Regions from separate parts of the Acidovorax sp. GW821-FHT10A04 genome, predicted to be linked through region 2. Evidence: riboswitches for the same ligand, from Rfam matches in the RefSeq annotation. Region 2 holds a riboswitch; the other holds the start of a gene.

Region 1 (9,289 bases), on a different contig from region 2:
TCCGCGATCTCGGTGCGCAGCAGCGCGGCCAGCCGCGCCGCCTCGCGCTGCGTGAGCCGCGCCACGGTGGTCGACAGGCTGATGGCCGCAAAGGCACGCCCGCCCGCGTCCACCACCGCATGGCCCACGGCGGCGGTATTGGTGTTCAGGCAGCCGCCGCTGCGTGCATAGCCCAGGCCTTGGGTCTGGGTGAGCAGCGTGCGCAGCGTGGCCTCGTCCAGCCCGCCGTAGCGGCCCAGCGTGGCCGCATTGGCCGCCAGCGCCGCCTCGATGAGCTCCTCGCCCTGCGCCGCCATCAGCGCCAGGCCCGCCGCGCCCACGCCCAGCGGGCGGCGCCCGCCCACGGTCACCGACAGCGGCGGGTCGAGCCGCTGCACATTGGTATGGGCATAGCAGACGGCCTCGTGACCGCTGAGCACGAACAGGTAGGCCGCATAGCCCGTGGCATCGGCCAGGCGCTGCAGGTTGGCGCTGAACAGCGGCGCCACGTCGTGCCGGCCGCGCGCGGCCAGGCCGTGCTCGAACGGGCGGCGGCCCAGCACATAGCCGCGCCCCTCGGGCAGCGCGGCCACCAGGCGCGCGGCCATCATGTCCTGCAGCAGCCGGTGCACACTGGGGTGGGGTATGCCGGACTGGCGCGCGATGTCCGACAGCGACAGCCCGCGCGCGTCGTAGCGCGAGAGCTGGTCGAGGATGCGCAGCACGCGGTCGAGCACCAGGGTGGCCATGTTTGTCCATGGAGTGGAAAGAACGATTGTAGGAAACGGCGGGCCGGCCAAGAATGGCGGCATTCCTATAACCATCCTCGGAGACACCCTGACATGACCGCTTTCGACCGCACCCCTACCACCCGCCGCGCCCTGCTGTGCACCGCTGCCGCCGGCATGCTCTGCCTGGCCGCCGGCCCGGCGGCCGCGCAGGAGGCCGCCTTCCCGGCCAAGCCGATCCGCTTCGTCGCGCCCTATGCCCCCGGCGGCACCACCGACCTGGTGGCACGCACCGTGGGCGCCCACATGGCGCAGACCCTGGGTCAGCCGGTCATCATCGACAACCGCGCGGGCGCGGGCGGCAACATCGGCATGGACGCGGTGGCCAAGGCCGCGCCCGACGGCTACACCGTGGGCATGGGCGCGATCTCCACGAATGCACTGAACCCGCACATCTACAAGAAGATGCCCTTCGACCCGCGCAAGGACTTCACGGCCGTGGGCCTGCTGGGCAACTCCACCATCGTGCTCGAGGCCGGCCCCGCCCTGCCCGTGAAGACCGTGGCCGAGCTGCTGGCCCATGCGAAGAAGAACCCCGGTGTTCCCTACGCCACAGCAGGTGCCGGAACCTCCATGCACCTGACCGGCGTGCTGTTCGCCCAGACCAGCAAGACCGACCTGGTGCACGTGCCCTACAAGGGCAGCGCGCCGCTGATCACCGACCTGATCGGCGGCCAGGTGCCGATCGCCTTCGACAACCTGCCCGCCTCGCTGCCCCACATCCAGGCCGGCAAGCTGCGCGCCCTGGCCGTGGCGGGCGCCCAGCGCTCCCCCGCTCTGCCCGACGTGCCCACCCTGGCCGAAGCCGGCCTGCCCGACGCGGTGGTCGAGCCCTGGTTCGGCGTCTATGGCCCCGCGGGCCTGCCCCCCGCCGTGGCACAGCGCCTGAACAAGGCATTGGCCGATGCGCTGGCCGACCCCGCCGTCAAGGACAAGCTGCTGGCCGCGGGCTTCACCCCGCGCAGCGCCAGCGTGGCCGAGTTCGATGCACTGACCAAGCGCGAGTACGAGCGCCTGGGCAGGGTCGCCCACAGTGCGCAGATGAGCGCCGACTGATCACCTTTTCTTTCTCTTCCACACCTCCTGACCATGAGCACCACCCTCGACGCCACCCACGGCCTCCAGCTGCGCAGCTGGGTCGCCTCCGCCAACGTGGCGGGCTGCGATTTCCCGATCCAGAACCTGCCCTTCGGCCGCTTTCGCACCGCGGGCAGCGGTGGACCGCTGCGCATCGGCGTGGCCATCGGTGACCAGATCCTGGACCTGCAGGCCGCGGGCCTGGTCGCGCACAACGACATGAACGCGCTGATGGCCGCCACGCCGGCCGAGCGCCAGGCCCTGCGCCAGCAGCTGTCCGAAGGCCTGCGCGAAGGCGCCAGCCAGCAGGCCGCCTGGTCCCAGGCGCTGTCGCCCCAGGGCGAGGCCGAGATGGCCGTGCCCTGCCAGATCGGCGACTACACCGATTTCTACACCAGCGTGCACCACGCCACTACGGTGGGCAAGCAGTTCCGCCCCGACAACCCGCTCTTGCCCAACTACAAGTGGGTGCCCATCGGCTACCACGGGCGCGCCTCGTCCATCGGCATCAGCGGCCAGTGCGTGAAGCGCCCGCAGGGCCAGACCAAGGCACCCGAAGCTGCCGCGCCCACGCTGGGCCCCTGCAAGCGCCTGGACTACGAACTGGAGCTGGGTTGGTTCATCGGCCAGGGCAATGCCCAGGGCGAGCCCATCGCCATCGGCCAGGCCGAGCAGCACCTGTTCGGCGTGGCGCTGTTCAACGACTGGAGCGCGCGCGACATCCAGGGCTGGGAATACCAGCCGCTGGGGCCCTTCCTGTCGAAGAACTTCGCCAGCACCCTCTCGCCCTGGGTGGTGACCATGGAGGCGCTGGCACCGTTTCGCGCCCCGTTCGAGCGCGACGCCGCCGACCCGCAGCCCCTGCCCTACCTCGACTCGCCGGGCAACCGCGCCCAGGGTGCCTTCACCATCGCGCTGGAGGTGCTGCTGCAGACCGCGCGCATGCGCGAAGCCGGCGAGCCTGCCGTGCGCCTGGCGCTGACCAACACCCAGCGCGCCGCCTACTGGACGCCCGCGCAGCTGGTGGCGCACCACACGGTGAACGGCTGCAACCTGCAGCCCGGCGACCTGATGGGGTCGGGCACGCTCTCGGGCCCCGAGGCCAGCGAAGCCGGCTCGCTGCTGGAGTTGGCAGGTGGCGGCAAGCAGCCCGTCACGCTGCCCAATGGCGAGCAGCGCAGCTTCCTCGAAGACGGCGACACGCTGGTCCTCAAGGGCTGGTGCGAGCGCGAAGGCGCCGTGCGCATCGGCCTGGGCGAAGTGAGCGGAACCATCATCGCCTGAGGCACCACAGGCAGCCCCTCGAAGAGGGGCTGTTTTTAGAGGTTTGGCGCCAGCAGCCGCGCCAGCACGGCCTCGTCCATGCCGCGGCGCTGGGCCATGTCGTGCAGCTGGTCCTCGCCGATCTTGCCGACGCTGAAGTACGTGCTCTCAGGGTGGCCCAGGTAGAAGCCGCTCACGCTGGCGGCCGGCATCATGGCCAGGCTCTCGGTCAGGGTCATCCCGACCTCCTCGCACTGCAGCACGCGGAACAGCTCGCTCTTGGCGCTGTGGTCGGGGCAGGCGGGGTAGCCGGGCGCGGGGCGGATGCCGGCGTACTTCTCGCCGATCATCTCGTCGTTGGTCAGCTGCTCGCCTGCGGCATAGCCCCACAGGTCGGTGCGCACGCGCTGGTGCAGGCACTCGGCAAAGGCCTCGGCCAGGCGGTCGGCCAGGCTCTTGAACATGATGGCCGAGTAGTCGTCGAGCGCGTCGATGAAGGCCTTTTCCTTCTTCTCGATCCCGAGACCCGCCGTCACGGCGAACAGGCCGGCGTAGTCGGCGATGCCGCTGTCCTTGGGTGCGACGAAGTCGGCCAGGCAGCGGCTGGGGCGGGTCACGCCGTCGATGACGTGCTTTTCGGTCTGCTGGCGCATGCCGTACCAGGTCATGGCGACCTCGGTGCGGGTTTCGTCGGTGTAGAACTCGATGTCGTCGTCGTTCACGCTGTTGGCCGGGTACAGGCCCATCACGCCGCTGGCGGTGAGCCAGCGGCCCTCGATGATCTTTTTCAGCATGGCCTGCGCATCGGCGAACACGCGCGTGGCCTCCACGCCCACCACCTCGTCGGTCAGGATCGCGGGGTACGGGCCGGCCAGGTCCCAGGTCTGGAAGAACGGGCCCCAGTCGATGTAGCGCGCCAGCTCGGCCAGGTCGAAGTTCTTGAACACCCGGCGGCCCAGCGCGCGCGGCACGGTGGGTTGGAAAGCCGCCCAGTCCACCGGCGTCTTGTTGGCCCGGACCTTGGCCAGCGACCACAGCGGGGTCTGCTTCTTGTTGGCGTGCTGGGTGCGCACCTTGTCGTAGTCGGCGTTGAGCTCCTGCACATAGCTGTGCACGCCGTCGCCCAGCAGGCTCTGGGCCACGCTCACGCTGCGCGAGGCATCGGGCACGTAGACGACAGGGCCTTCGTAGTGCGGCGCGATCTTCACGGCCGTGTGCACGCGGCTGGTGGTGGCGCCGCCGATGAGCAGCGGGATCTTCTTGATGCGGAAGTGGTCGTCCTTCTGCATCTCGCCGGCCACGTACTGCATCTCTTCGAGGCTGGGCGTGATCAGGCCCGACAGGCCCACGATGTCGGCCCCCTCGACCTTGGCGCGCGCCAGGATCTCGTGACAGGGCACCATCACGCCCATGTTCACCACCTCGAAGTTGTTGCACTGGAGCACGACGGTGACGATGTTCTTGCCGATGTCATGCACGTCGCCCTTGACGGTGGCGATGATGATCTTGCCCTTGCTGCGCACGTCGCGCCCGGCCAGTTCGTCCTGGCGCTTTTCTTCCTCGATGTAGGGAATCAGGTGGGCAACGGCGGACTTCATCACGCGCGCACTCTTGACCACCTGGGGCAGGAACATCTTGCCGGCGCCGAACAGGTCGCCCACGACGTTCATGCCGTCCATCAGCGGGCCTTCGATCACGTGCAGCGGCCGCCCGCCCTTGGCGACGATGGCCTGGTAGGCCTCTTCGGTGTCTTCGACGATGAAGTCGGTGATGCCGTGCACCAGCGCATGCGACAGGCGCTCGCCCACGGTGCGCGGGGCCTCGGGGGTGCCGCGCCATTCGAGCTTCTTGCTCTCGTCCTTGGCGCCGCTCTTGGCGGTCTCGGCCACCTCGACCAAACGCTCGCCCGCATCGGGGCGGCGGTTGAGCACCACGTCCTCGACACGTTCGCGCAGCGTGGGCTCCAGGTCGTCGTAGACGCCGACCATGCCGGCGTTGACGATGCCCATGTCCATGCCGGCCTGGATCGCGTGGTACAGGAACACGGTGTGGATCGCCTCGCGCACCGGGTCGTTGCCGCGGAAGCTGAAGCTCACGTTGGAGACACCGCCCGAGACCTTGGCGCCGGGCAAGTTCTGCTTGATCCAGCGCACGGCCTCGATGAAATCGACCGCGTAGTTGTTGTGCTCCTCGATGCCGGTGGCCACCGCGAAGATGTTGGGGTCGAAGATGATGTCCTCGGGCGGGAAGTCCACCTCGTCGACCAGCACGCGGTAGGCGCGCTCGCAGATCTCGATCTTGCGCTCGAAGGTGTCGGCCTGGCCCTTCTCGTCGAAGGCCATGACCACGGCGGCCGCGCCATAGCGCTTGACCAGGCGCGCCTCGTGCTTGAACTTGTCGATGCCCTCCTTCATGGAGATGGAGTTCACGATGCCCTTGCCCTGGATGCAGCGCAGGCCGGCCTCGATCACCTCCCACTTGGAGCTGTCCACCATGATGGGCACGCGCGCGATGTCGGGCTCGGAGGCGATGAGCTGCAGAAAGCGCACCATGGCCGCCTTGCTGTCGAGCATGGCCTCGTCCATGTTGATGTCGATCACCTGGGCGCCGTTTTCCACCTGCTGGCGCGCCACGGCCAGGGCCTCCTCGTACTGCCCGTTGAGGATCATGCGGGCAAAGGCCTTGGAGCCGGTGACGTTGGTGCGCTCGCCGATGTTGACGAACAGCGTGCCCTCACCAATGGAGACGGGCTCCAGGCCGGACAGCTTCAGGGGGGGCATGGGAAGGGCGGACATCAGGCTCACCTGCAAGTGGGGTCGGTAACAGGTGAGCGTCGTTGCGGGGTGGTCGGCCCCGAGCCTGACGGATGGTTGCCTGGCAATCTGGGTGCCGGGCTTGTCCGCTGCAACGCTCCTCGGGGGAAGCGGCATTTTACCTGCCTAGCGAACGGGCAGGAACTGCAGAAAAGTGCCCCCGACGATCCCCTGCACATAGCTGATGGCCGCGCGGCGGTACTTCTCGGTCACCACCACGGCCACCAGGTCCAGGCGGGCGATGAGCTTGCCGAATTCGCGCTCGAAGCTCAGGTTGCGCCCCTGGGGCCCGATCTCGTCGGCCCACAGCAGCGGCTGGCCCGCGCCATTGCGCCGCTGGGACAGCAGCCACACCGCCGACTCGACGTTGCGCGCGGCGTTGTACAGGTGCTGGGCGTCGAGCGAGTCGAGCAGGAAGAACTCTGTCTTGCCGCCATGCGCGGTGACCAGCATGTCGGCCGTGGCAGCAATGAAGGCCGCCACCCGGTCGCCCGCGAATTCGGGGGCCAGCGCAAAGGCCAGGCCCGCGATATCGCGCCGGCCCTGCAGCGGCGCCCAGGGCTGGCGCTGTTCCACGGCGGCGCGCACCTGCTCCATGGCCTGCTCGCGGCTGGCCGCGCCGCTTTTGCGCCACTCGGCCGGGTTGCGGCGGTAGAGCTTGTCCATCAGCAGGTACAGGCTGGCCAGGTTGTCGCGCATGGCCAGCGTGGCCATGCGGTTCACGTCCGACTGGGCCAGTTCGCCCGCAGTGGTGGGCGCGCCGCGCACCTCACCGCGCGCGGTGGGTGCCGGGGCGGAGCAACCGGCCAGAAAGGCAAGCGACGACAGGGCCAGCAAGGCCAGGGGGATGTGAAGGGATGCGGGTGCCACCATGTGCGCCCCATTATCGGCAACTGCCGGGCGCGTCCTGGTAACCGTGCGTCACCCGCCGTGCGGTATTCCTTCGATGGGGCACTCGGCCGTGCCCACGGTGCTGCGCGTGAGCGCCTGCACGGCGGCGCGCGTGCCGTCGGGGTCGGTCACCCAGCGCTGGTAGAAGCCGTAGGGGCAGGAGGCCACGCCCTTGTCCCCTTCGCCGGAATTGAGAACACCGGTGTAGCCGCGGTGCAGCAGCTTGAACAGGTGGTTCTCGGACTGACCGTTTCTGCGGAAATCGCGGATCAGGCTGGTGGAGAGGGCCGCGTACTGCACGCCGTATTCCTCCTCCCCGCACTCGCCCAGCGTGCGGCCGTCGAAGCCGATCAGCGCCGAGTGGCCGAAGTAGCTGTACACGCCGTCGAACCCCGCCGCATTGGCCACCGCCACGTAGGTGTTGTTGGCAAAGGCCATGGCCTTGCTCATCAGGATCTGCTGTTCCTTGGCCGGATACATATAGCCCTGGCAGCGCACGATGAGCTCGGCACCCTTCATCGCGCAGTCGCGCCAGATCTCGGGGTAGTTGCCGTCGTCGCAGATGATGAGGCTGATCTTGAGGCCCTTGGGCCCCTCGCTCACATAGGTCTGGTCGCCGGGGTACCAGCCCTCGATGGGCGTCCAGGGCATGATCTTGCGGTACTTCTGCACGATCTCGCCCTGGTCGTTCATCAGGATGAGCGTGTTGTAGGGCATCTTGTGCGGATGCTCTTCATGCCGCTCGCCCGTGAGCGAGAACACGCCCCAGACCTTGGCCTTGCGGCAGGCAGCCGCGAAGATTTCCGTCTCGGGGCCAGGAATGGTGGTGGCGGTATCCATCATCTCCTGGCGGTCGTACATGATGCCGTGGGTGCTGTATTCGGGGAAGACCACGAGGTCCATGCCCGGCAGGCCGGTCTTCATGCCCACCAGCATGTCGGCGATCCTGCGCGCGTTGTCCAGCACGTCGGCCTGGGTGTGCAGGCGCGGCATCTTGTAGTTGACAACCGCGACGCCCACGGTGTCCTTGCTGCTTGAAATATCGCCGTGGATCATGGCGTGGTCTCCTTGGGAATCGTTGATTCGTCAGTGGCTGATCATCCAGGGCCTTTTTGTGGGAAAGGTCTTGGCGCCACTCGGTGCCGTGACCGTCCCGCCGCGCTTGCTGCCACCGCCGCCGCAGCAGCCACACCCCGAGGGGTGGCGCAGCCGGCCGTAGCTGCCGGCATCGCCATCGCGCGAGGACGAGCGCGGGGCGTGCTGCGCGCGCTCGTTGGTGTCGTGCGCGCGGCGCTGCTCGGGGCTCACGCAGGCCAGATGGGGGGCGTAGGCGAACACGCGCGCCGCTGCGGCCCCGCATTCGGGGCAGGCGCAGGGCTCGTTGCGCAGGGCCACGCTGCGCAGCGCATCGAAGTTGCCGCAGTCGGGGCAGGCGTAGTCGTAGGTGGGCATGGGCGGGCCTTCGTGGCTACTTGTCTTGCGAGATCGGCATGTCGATGCTGCCGTCGAGCATCTTCACCGGGCCGGCGGCCGTGGGGTTGATGTCGAAGTCGAAGATCTCGGTGGGCAGCCACAGCGTGGCGCAGGCATTGGGCACGTCGACCACGCCGCTGATGTGGCCCTGCACCGGGGCCGTGCCCAGGATGGAATAGGCCTGTGCACCGCTATAGCCGAACTTTTTCAGGTACTCGATGGCGTTCAGGCAGGCCTGGCGGTAGGCCACCGTGACATCCAGGTAATGCTGCTTGCCCGATTCGTCGACCGAGATGCCCTCGAAGATCAGGTAGTCCTTGTAGTTGGGGGTGACAGGGCTGGGCTTGAAGATCGGGTTCTTGATGCCGTACTTGGCCATGCCGCCCTTGATCAGGCTGACCTTCATGTGCACCCAGCCCGCCATTTCGATGGCTCCGCAGAAGGTGATCTCGCCGTCGCCCTGGCTGAAGTGCAGGTCACCCACCGAGAGCCCCGCGCCTTCGACGTAGACCGGGAAATACACCTTGGAGCCGCGCGAGAGGTCCTTGATGTCGCAGTTGCCACCGTGCTCGCGTGGCGGCACCGTGCGTGCGCCCTCGGCGGCGGCCTTGGCCTTGGCCTCGCCCTGCAGCTTGCCCATGTGGGCGGTGATTCCGTTGGGCGGGTTGGCCAGGCCGGGCACGCGGTCCGGGTCGGTGGCGATCAGCTCGGCCTCGCGCGCATTCCAGGCATCGAGCATCTTCTGGTCGGGCAGGCAGCCGATCAGGCCGGGGTGGATCAGGCCCGCGAAGTTCACGCCCGGGATGTGGCGGCTGTTGGTGAACATGCCGTGGAAGTCCCAGATGGACTTTTGCGCCAGCGGGTAGTGCTCGGTCAGGAAGCCGCCGCCGTTCTTCTTGGAGAAGAAGCCGTTGAAGCCCCACAGGCTGTCGTCGCGCGCGCCGATGTCGAGCAGGTCCACCACCAGCAGGTCGCCCGGCTCGGCGCCCTTGACGCCCACGGGGC
Region 2 (9,289 bases):
GCGCACGATCCAGCGCGCCCCTTCGAGCTTGTTGTGGGCGCCGAACCAGCCATTGATGTGGATGCTGCTCACCGTGGCGTTCATTCCGGCCGCGCGCATGCGCTGTACGGCGGCGTCGATGGCCTGCTGCGGCAGCTGCGTGAACTCGCTGTGGTCGATGGCGATGTCGGTCTCGCGCCCGGGCGAATCGGTGGCGCGCAGGGCCCCCGGCACCTCGCGCTCCACCTGCGCCAGCACCTCCTGCATGCGTGCGTAGTTGGTCGTGCGGGTGGGCCCGTCCTGCTGGTAGGTCTTGACCAGGGTCTGGCCCCCAGGGCCGTCCACGCGGCGCAGGGCGACGGCGCCGTTCTCGGCCACGATGGCATCCACGGGCCAGCCCAGCGCGAAGGGCTCGCTCCAGCCGACCGGCCGGCCGGTGATGGGGATGACGTGCAGGCCGGCAGCGCGCAGCGCGCCCAGGGCCTGCAGGGCGTCGGGCGTGATCGCACCGTCGGTGGTCAGCGTGTCGTCGATGTCGGTGAAGACACCGAGCAGGGGAGGGGTGGCTGCGATGTGCCAGTGGGTCAGAGGATGCATGAAGGCGGGGACAAAAAATGGGACCGGCGTAGCCGGGTCAGAACAGCAGGTCCAGGATGCGGTTGATCAAGGCGATGGCGAGGACCGCGACCACGACGTAGCCGATCGTCTGAAGGGTCCGGCGGCGGTCCTGGCGGTTGGCGGCGGTGCGGTAGATCCAGGCTGCAATAGGCGGCGCCACGATGGGGACCAGGATGGCCAGGCCCATCATCGGGATCACGACAAAGCCGCCCCAGTTGTCGGCCGTGTTCATGGTCCGCGCCGATTGGAAGACTTGGTAGGCAGGGATGGCCAGCGCAATGAACAGGGCGACCGAGGCGGCTGCCACGCTGATGTAGCGGGCCATGGCGACCTACACCGCAGCACCGGCGAGGATGGCCCCCCACCATTTCAGGGCGATCCAGCGCTCGCGCTCGCGGGCCTGGTTGGCGGAGGCCGCCTTGGCCGCACGCGCCCGGGCCTCGCGGGCTTGGGCGGCGCAGTTTCCGCGTTGCTCGCACGATGCATTGGCGGCCAGGAAGCTGCGCAGCGCGTCCTGCCGGGGCTGCGCGAGCGCGGTGGCGATCGCACTGCGCTCGGATTCCCGGTCGAGCGCGTCGGACCGGATGCGCAGCCGCCCCTGCTGCTGGGCGGCGAGGAGCACCGCGCCCGCATCCTCTGCGGCACCTTGCAGCGCCGGACCGCGGCACAGGTAGGGCTGGGCCTGGTTGGGCGCCAGGGGGGCTTTGGCCTGGTAGCGGGGAGTCTCGCAGGCCATCGACCAGGCGGGTGTGGCCGCTTGGGCCGCAGCACGCTGCGGCAGCAGTTCCAGATCGAAGGGCCCCAGGGCCAGCGCCCTGCTGCCGGTGTTGTGCAGTTCCACCAGGGCGAAGACGCCGGGCGCTGGTGCCACGCCCGGGGTCGGGTTGGCGGTGGGTGCCCTGGCGTTGTCGCGCAGTGCCCAGACGCCGGGGCGCAGGGTCACCAGGCGTTCCTGCAGGCTACCGATCTCGTCAGGCAAGGGCACGCTGGCCTCGGGCAGTGCGATGCGCAGCTGGCGGGCCAGCAGGGCGTTCCACCAGGCCTTGGCGTCACGGGCGCGGGCGGTGCTGTCGGGTGATCCGACGGACTCGATGGCCTGGCCCAGGGTTTCGGTCGTCGGGGCGAAGTTCCCTGCCGGTTGCAGGCTGGCCAGCCAGCGCAGCAGCAGGGCCTGGCGCAGGGCGGCGGCCTCGCGGGGACGGCCCAATGCCTCCAGCGCCTGGGGCCAGTGCATGGATTCCACGGGCGGGTCGCCGACCGGCATGTTCAGGATGTCCTGGACGGGCGGGATTTCCGCGCGTGGCGCGGCGGGCTGCCTGGCGCCGCTGCGGGGCGGGTCTGCCACGGCCAGGGTGCAGCCCAGTCCCAGTGCGAGCACCAGCATGAAACGCCGCAGCATGCCTGCCGCCCTCCCACGGAGCGCAGGCCGTGCTGTCGAGGGCTGGGCGTGCCGCATGGGAGGGACGATGGCTGAGAGATGGCTTGGAGGAAGAGGCTCAGCTCGCGCTGCCCAGGCTCAGCCCGGCGTGTTCGCGCAGCGGATGGAAGTGGATCTTGGGGAACCGCTCCTGCGCCAGGCGCACGTCGTAGGGCGAGGTGCACAGGTAGGCCAGCGTGTCGGCCGCGTCGTGCGCCAGGCGCAGCGGGTAGGCGTCGGTGAAGGCGCGCAGGTCGGCCGCGTTGTCGGCCGTGATCCAGCGTGCGCCGGTGTACTGGCAGCCCTCCAGGCGCACGTCGGCATCGTATTCCGCCTTGAGGCGGTGCTGCACCACTTCGAACTGCAGCTGGCCCACGGCTCCGAGCAGCATGTTGCCGCCGGCATCGGGCTTGAAGACCTGGATGGCCCCTTCCTCGCCCAGCTGGGCCAGGCCCTGCTGCAGCTGCTTGGTGCGCAGCGGGTTCTTGAGCACCACGGTCATGAACATCTCGGGTGCGAAGAACGGCAGGCCGGTGAACTGCAGGTTGGCGCCATCGGTGATGGTGTCGCCGAGCTGCACGCCGCCGTGCGTGGTGAAGCCGATGATGTCGCCCGCGTAGGCCTCTTCCACCGCCTCGCGGCGCTGCGACATGAAAGTCACGACCGAGGTGGGGCGCAGCTCCTTGGCGCTGCGCTGCACCTTGAGCTTCATGCCCGGCACGTACTTGCCGGAGGCCACGCGCACGAAGGCGATGCGGTCGCGGTGGTTGGCGTCCATGTTGGCCTGCACCTTGAACACCACGCCGGCAAAGCCCTCGTCCTCGGGCTGGATGGTCTTGACCACGGGCTGCTTGTTGACCTGCAGCGTGCTCACGCGCGGGCCGGGGGGCGGCGCCATGTCCACCAGCGCATCGAGCACCTCCATCACCCCGAAGTTGTTCACCCCGGAGCCGAAGAACACGGGCGTCAGCTTGCCGGCCAGGAAGGCCTCGTGGTCCCACTCGGGCGAGGCACCCACGGCCAGTTCCATGCTTTCGAGCGCGGCGTCGAACTCGGCGCCGAAGCGCGCGCGCAGCGTGGTTTCGTCGGACAGCGGGATGGCCTCGAAGTCCTGCGGGCGGCGCTCGCTGCCGGACTCGAACACCGTCATGGTCTTGTTGCGCAGGTTGATGATGCCGCCGAAGGCCTTGCCCTGGCCCACGGGCCAGGTCATGGGGCAGCAGGGCATGCCCAGCTCGCGCTCGACCTCGTCCATGATGTCCAGCGGGTCGCGCACTTCGCGGTCCATCTTGTTCACGAAGGTGATGATGGGCGTGTCGCGCTGGCGGCAGACCTCGATCAGGCGGCGCGTCTGCGCTTCCACGCCGTTGGCCGCGTCGATCACCATCAGCGCCGAGTCGACGGCGGTGAGCACGCGGTAGGTGTCTTCCGAGAAGTCCTTGTGGCCGGGCGTGTCGAGCAGGTTGATCACATGCTCGCGGTACAGCATCTGCATGACCGAGGAGGCCACCGAGATGCCGCGCTGCTTTTCGATTTCCATCCAGTCCGAGGTGGCATGGCGGCTGGCCTTGCGGCCCTTGACGGCACCGGCGATCTGGATCGCACCCGAGAACAGCAGCAGCTTTTCGGTCAGCGTGGTCTTGCCCGCGTCGGGGTGGGAAATGATGGCAAAGGTGCGGCGGCGCCGGGTTTCGGGGGCGTAGGACACAGGGGATTCCAAGAGATGGGGGTGGGCAGCTCGCTGCGGCAGGGGCCTACGGCAGTCGGCGCGGCAGGCGCTCACGCGCCCGAAACCGCTGATTTTACCGGGCTCGCGCCCAGGCCCCTCGGCGGCCGTATCCGAGTTGCTCCACCGCGCTTCGCGCAACCCGCGACGGATGAAACTGGCGCGGCCCAATCCAGTGCTCCCGTGCAAGGGCCGCCCCGCCGCACCGGGGGCGTCCCCCTCCCGACTCGCGCAGCGAGTCGAGAGAGGGGGAAGGCGCGAAGCGACTCAGGGGGTGTTTCAGGCCTCCTGTGCCTGGGCGTGGCGCGCGTACATCTTCTGCATGCCGCCCAGCCAGCGCTCGTAGTCCTGGCCCTTGTTGCGGAAGTACTGCGCCACCTCGGGGTGGGGCAGCACCAGGAAGCGGCCGTCCTGCATGGCGGCCAGCACGTCGCCCGCCACCTGCTCGGGCGGCAGGATGCCGTCGTGCGAGGCCGAACCCCCATCGCCCGTGACCATGGCGGTCTGCACCGACTGCGGGCACAGGCAGGCGACACCCACGCCCTTGCGGCCGTAGGCGATGCGCAGCCACTCGGCAAAGGCCACGGCCGCATGCTTGGTGACGGCGTAGGGCGCGGACTCGACGATGGTCAGCAGCCCCGCCGCCGAGGCCGTGACCAGGAAGAAACCCTCGCCGCGCTCCACCATCTCGGGCACCACGGCGCGGGCGGCCCAGACATGGGCCATGCCGTGGATGTTCCACATCGCGTCCCACAGCGGGTCTTCGAGCTCGATGCCACCTGGGCGGCCCAGGATGCCGGCGTTGGAGATGTAGGCATCGACCCGGCCGTAGCGCGCGCGCGTGGTGGCCACCAGGGCCTTGATGTCGGCCTCGCGCGCAACGTCGCAGCGCACCGCCAGGCCACCGATCTCGTCGGCCACGGCCTGTGCTGGTTCCAGGTGCAGGTCGGCGACGACCACGGCGCGCGCGCCCTCCTGTGCAAAACGCCGCGCGATGCTGCGGCCGATGCCGCTGGCGCCGCCGGTGACGATGATGACCTTGTCCTTCGGGTCCATGGAATGCTCCTCTTGTGTGAGGGCGCCAGTGTCGGGCGGCTTGCCGGGCGCAGCAGCCGCGCAGGTGACAAGCTCAGTCCGCCTGGCGGATGGCGGCGCAGCAAAGCTGTTCCACGCCATGGGCCCACTGCCGCATCTCCTCGGGCCCCAGCTGCAGGAGCAGAACGTAGCGCCTCCCGCCCCAGGCGGACAGGTGCAGCTTGCGAGCCAGGTCCGGGGCCGTCGCCCGGGGCAGATCGGTGCAGGCCGCCAGCACCCGGCCCCACGCGGCGACGAGTTCCTCATGCGCGCGGCGGTGGTCGCGGGGCTCGGCCATCTGCGCTTCCAGCGCCAGCATCCCGGGGTAAAAGGTCGGCAGCTCGGGCGCATCCACGCCGCAGACCAGGCGCACCAGCTGGTGGATGCGCTGCTCCCAGGGCAGGCCGGCGGGCTGCACGGCCTCGCGCTCGATGGCCGCGAGCAGGGTTTCAATGCAGTGGCGCACGTAGCCTGAGAGCAGGGCCGTCTTGTTGGGGAAGTAGTCGTAGAGCGTGCCCACGGCGATACCGGTCTCCAGCGCCACGTTGCGCGTGGTGAGCTTGTCCCAGCCGTCGCGCTGCCAAATCCGAACAAAGGCGTCGTAGATGGCCTGCACGGTAAAGCGGGCCCGCGCCTGGCGCGGCCGTTTCAAGGGCCTGGCCGCTGCGGCGGGGTGGGCGGGCGGGGCCTTCATCGGTTTCCGAACCCGCGGCAGGGCCCGGCGCCATACAGTGACCAGAGCGCCTTTTCACACCCGTACCGGAGACACACCATGACCATGCAGACCCGCCTGTTGACCGACAAGAACGCATTGAATCACACCCGCACCGTGCAGTCGCCCCTGGCGCCGCTGCAGCCCGGCGAGGCCCTGCTGCGCGTGGACCGCGTGGCCGTGACCACCAACAACATCACCTACGCGGCCTTCGGCGATGCCATGAAGTACTGGGATTTTTTCCCCACCGGCGAAGCGGGCTGGGGCCACATGCCGGTCTGGGGCTTTGCCGAGGTCGTGGCATCCGACGTGGAGGGCGTGGCCGTGGGCGAGCGCTTCTACGGCTACTGGCCGATCGCCAGCCACCTGCGCATGCAGCCTGTGCGCGTGACGGCGCGGGGCTTCTACGACGGCGCCGAGCACCGCCAGGGCCTTACCTCCGCCTACAACCAGTACACGCGAACCAGCGCCGATCCGGCCTACCGCGCCGCCGACGAGAACTGGCAGATGCTGGTGCGCCCGCTGTTCATCACCTCGTTCATGCTGGCGGACTTCCTCTCGGACAATGCCTTCTTCGGTGCGAAGCGCCTGGTGTTCTCCAGCGCATCGAGCAAGACGGCCTTCGGCACGGCGTTCTGCCTGCAGGGGCAGGAGGGCATCGAGCGGGTGGCACTCACCTCGTCGCGCAACAGCGCCTTCGTGCAGGGCCTGGGCTGCTACGAGCGCACGGTGGCCTATGGCGAGCTGGAGGCGCTGGAGACGAGCGTGCCCACGCTGTACGTGGACTTTTCGGGCGACGAGGGCCTGCGCGCACGCGTGCACCACCACCTGGGCGCTGCCCTGGTCTACGACTGCTATGCGGGCTCGGCCCAGAACACGCAGTTCCTGCGCGATACCGCCTTGCCCGGGCCGGCCCCGGCGTTCTACTTCGCGCCGGTGCAGATCCGAAAGCGCAATGCCGACTGGGGACCGGAGGTGGTGAACCAGAAGTTCAACGCCGCGCAGCGCGCCTTTATCGAGCGCATCAGCGACGCCCGCCAGCCCTGGATGCGAGTGCAGGAGCACGCGGGCTTTGCCGCTGCGCAGGCGCTGGTGGAGGACCTGCATGCCGGACGCATCGATCCGCAGCTGGGACATGTCGTCACGCTGTAGACGTGGCATGCCGCGTGCTTTTACTTATAATGCGCGCATCCGAGGAGCGTTGCAGCGTCCCCAGCACTGGCGGGGCGTGAGGCTCGGAGTCATCTAGCAACGACGCTCATCCACTTCTCGTGTGGTGAGTGAGCCTTCCGTCTCATCCCCGCGCTGAACGTGGTCTTTCAAACATGCTTTGGAGCACACCACCATGAACGCACGCGTCAACGCCCCGGTCGTCAACACCGACTGCATCATTGCCGACATCGGCCTGGCCGCCTGGGGCCGCAAGGAAATCCGCATCGCCGAAACGGAGATGCCCGGCCTGATGGCCATCCGCGAGGAATTCGCCGCCCAGAAGGCCTTGAAGGGCGCCCGCATCACCGGCAGCCTGCACATGACCATCCAGACCGCCGTGCTGATCGAGACGCTGCAGGCCCTGGGTGCCGACGTGCGCTGGGCCTCGTGCAACATTTTCTCCACGCAGGACCATGCCGCTGCGGCCATCGCCGCCACCGGTACGCCGGTGTTCGCCATCAAGGGTGAAACCCTGGCCGAGTACTGGGACTACACCCACCGCATCTTCGACTTCGGCCCCGCCGGCAGCGAAGGTGAAGGCCCCAACCTGATCCTGGACGATGGTGGCGATGCCACGCTGCTGATGCACCTGGGCCAGCGCGCGGAGAAGGACGCATCGCTGCTGGACAACCCCACCAGCGAAGAAGAAACCTGCCTGTACGCCTCGATCAAGGCCAAGCTGGCCGTGGACCCGACCTGGTACACCCGCAAGAGCGCCCAGATCATCGGCGTGACCGAAGAAACCACCACGGGCGTGCACCGCCTGAAGGAAATGTCGGCCAAGGGCACGCTGCTGTTCCGCGCGATTAACGTCAACGACTCGGTGACCAAGAGCAAGTTCGACAACCTGTACGGCTGCCGTGAATCGCTGGTGGACGGCATCAAGCGCGCCACCGACGTGATGATCGCCGGCAAGGTGGCCTGCGTGGCCGGCTACGGCGACGTGGGCAAGGGCAGTGCCCAGGCCCTGCGCGCGCTGTCGGCCCAGGTCTGGGTGACCGAGATCGACCCCATCAACGCCCTGCAGGCCGCGATGGAAGGCTACAAGGTCGTGACCATGGAGTACGCTGCCGACAAGGCCGACATCTTCGTGACCACCACCGGCAACAAGGACGTGATCACCCACGAGCACATGAAGGCCATGAAGGACCAGGCCATCGTCTGCAACATCGGCCACTTCGACAACGAGATCCAGGTCGCCACGCTCGAACAGTACGAGTGGGAAGAGATCAAGCCCCAGGTGGACCATGTGATCTTCCCGGACGGCAAGCGCATCATCCTGCTGGCCAAGGGCCGCCTGGTGAACCTGGGCTGCGGCACGGGCCACCCGAGCTTTGTGATGTCCAGCTCGTTCGCCAACCAGACCATCGCCCAGATCGAGCTGTTCATGCACAAGGACCGCTACGAGAACGGCCAGGTCTATGTGCTGCCCAAGCACCTCGACGAAAAGGTCGCACGCCTGCACCTGAAGAAGGTCGGCGCCATGCTGACCGAACTCTCCGACGAACAGGCCGCCTACATCGGCGTGTCCAAGCAAGGCCCTTACAAGCCCGACACCTACCGCTACTGATCGGCGGTCGCCGCCGGCCGCTCTTTCCCAGGGGGAAGGGCGCCGGTGGCGCAGAACACCTTGGTGCCCTTGGGGCCATGAAATCCATTGCCTCCCGGCGAGAGAGTGACGCATGCGTGCAGATGTTTTTTTGGTGGAATTCGGCCATGCGGCCACGCGCTCGCAGGCGCAGCGGCTGATCGCGGCCGGGGTGGAGTGGCGCCTGTCGCCGCTCGCACCCTGGCAGAAGGTGGCCAAGAACGGTGACGACATTCCGTCGGTGGCCGAGCTGCGGCTGCTCGATGACTCCGAGGCGAAGTACCTCTCGCGCGGCGGCCTCAAGCTTGAGGGCGCGCTCGCCGCCACCAAGCTGTCCGTTAAGGGGCTGCGCTGCCTGGACGTGGGCCAGAGCACCGGGGGCTTCACCGACTGCCTGCTGCAGCAGGGCGCTGCCCAGGTGATCGGCGTGGACGTGGGGCAAGGCCAGTTGCATGAGCGGCTGCGCAACGACCCGCGTGTGGTGGGCGTGGAAGGGCTCAATGCCCGCGCCATGACAGCCGATTCGCTGCAGGAAGCCTGCGAGGAGGCCCTGTCCGAGCATGTGGAAACAGATATCGACGACAACGACACCCAGCCCGTGGCCCCCTATGCCTGGATGCGCAATGGCGGTGAAGTGGACGACGGGTACGACGACAGCGACGATGCCAAGGAACAGGACGTGGAGGCCTTCAAGGCCGAGCGCGTCGCCAAGGCGCGCGCGCGGGCTGAAGGCATCGTGCGCACGGTGCGCCGCCGCAGGGCGGGGCGGGAGCAGGTGGACATCACGCCCACCTTCGATCTGGTCACCGGTGACCTGTCGTTCATCTCGCTCACCCTCGTGCTGCCCGCGCTGGTGCCACTGTTGGCGCCGGGTGGGCAGTTGCTGATGCTGGTCAAGCCGCAGTTCGAGCTGCAGCCCGGCCAGGTCGGCAAGGGCGGCATCGTGCGCGACGAATCCCTGTA

The links. A riboswitch is a leader RNA that binds a small molecule or an ion and turns the genes downstream of it on or off. The one in region 2 is predicted to bind S-adenosylhomocysteine.
Region 1: linked by a shared signal. The riboswitch ahead of metH (methionine synthase) and the one ahead of ahcY (adenosylhomocysteinase) in region 2 are both predicted to bind S-adenosylhomocysteine.

The regions. Positions count from the first base shown of each region.
Region 1 covers NZ_JBWKNZ010000002.1:696,443-705,731, reverse strand. Annotated here, with positions in the region: gene AC07PF_RS07660 (IclR family transcriptional regulator) at 1-728, opposite strand, end outside; gene AC07PF_RS07655 (Bug family tripartite tricarboxylate transporter substrate binding protein) at 822-1,823, shown strand; gene fahA (fumarylacetoacetase) at 1,857-3,128, shown strand; gene metH (methionine synthase) at 3,164-5,902, opposite strand; S-adenosyl-L-homocysteine riboswitch at 5,929-6,029, opposite strand; gene AC07PF_RS07640 (hypothetical protein) at 6,047-6,793, opposite strand; gene AC07PF_RS07635 (aliphatic amidase) at 6,842-7,867, opposite strand; gene AC07PF_RS07630 (FmdB family zinc ribbon protein) at 7,898-8,263, opposite strand; gene fmdA (formamidase) at 8,280-9,289, opposite strand, start outside.
Region 2 covers NZ_JBWKNZ010000003.1:485,386-494,674, reverse strand. Annotated here, with positions in the region: gene AC07PF_RS09965 (HAD-IIB family hydrolase) at 1-576, opposite strand, end outside; gene AC07PF_RS09960 (hypothetical protein) at 614-922, opposite strand; gene AC07PF_RS09955 (hypothetical protein) at 929-1,996, opposite strand; gene AC07PF_RS09950 (peptide chain release factor 3) at 2,094-3,722, opposite strand; gene AC07PF_RS09945 (SDR family oxidoreductase) at 4,020-4,796, opposite strand; gene AC07PF_RS09940 (TetR/AcrR family transcriptional regulator) at 4,870-5,508, opposite strand; gene AC07PF_RS09935 (DUF2855 family protein) at 5,587-6,678, shown strand; S-adenosyl-L-homocysteine riboswitch at 6,716-6,793, shown strand; gene ahcY (adenosylhomocysteinase) at 6,872-8,308, shown strand; gene AC07PF_RS09925 (TlyA family RNA methyltransferase) at 8,421-9,289, shown strand, end outside.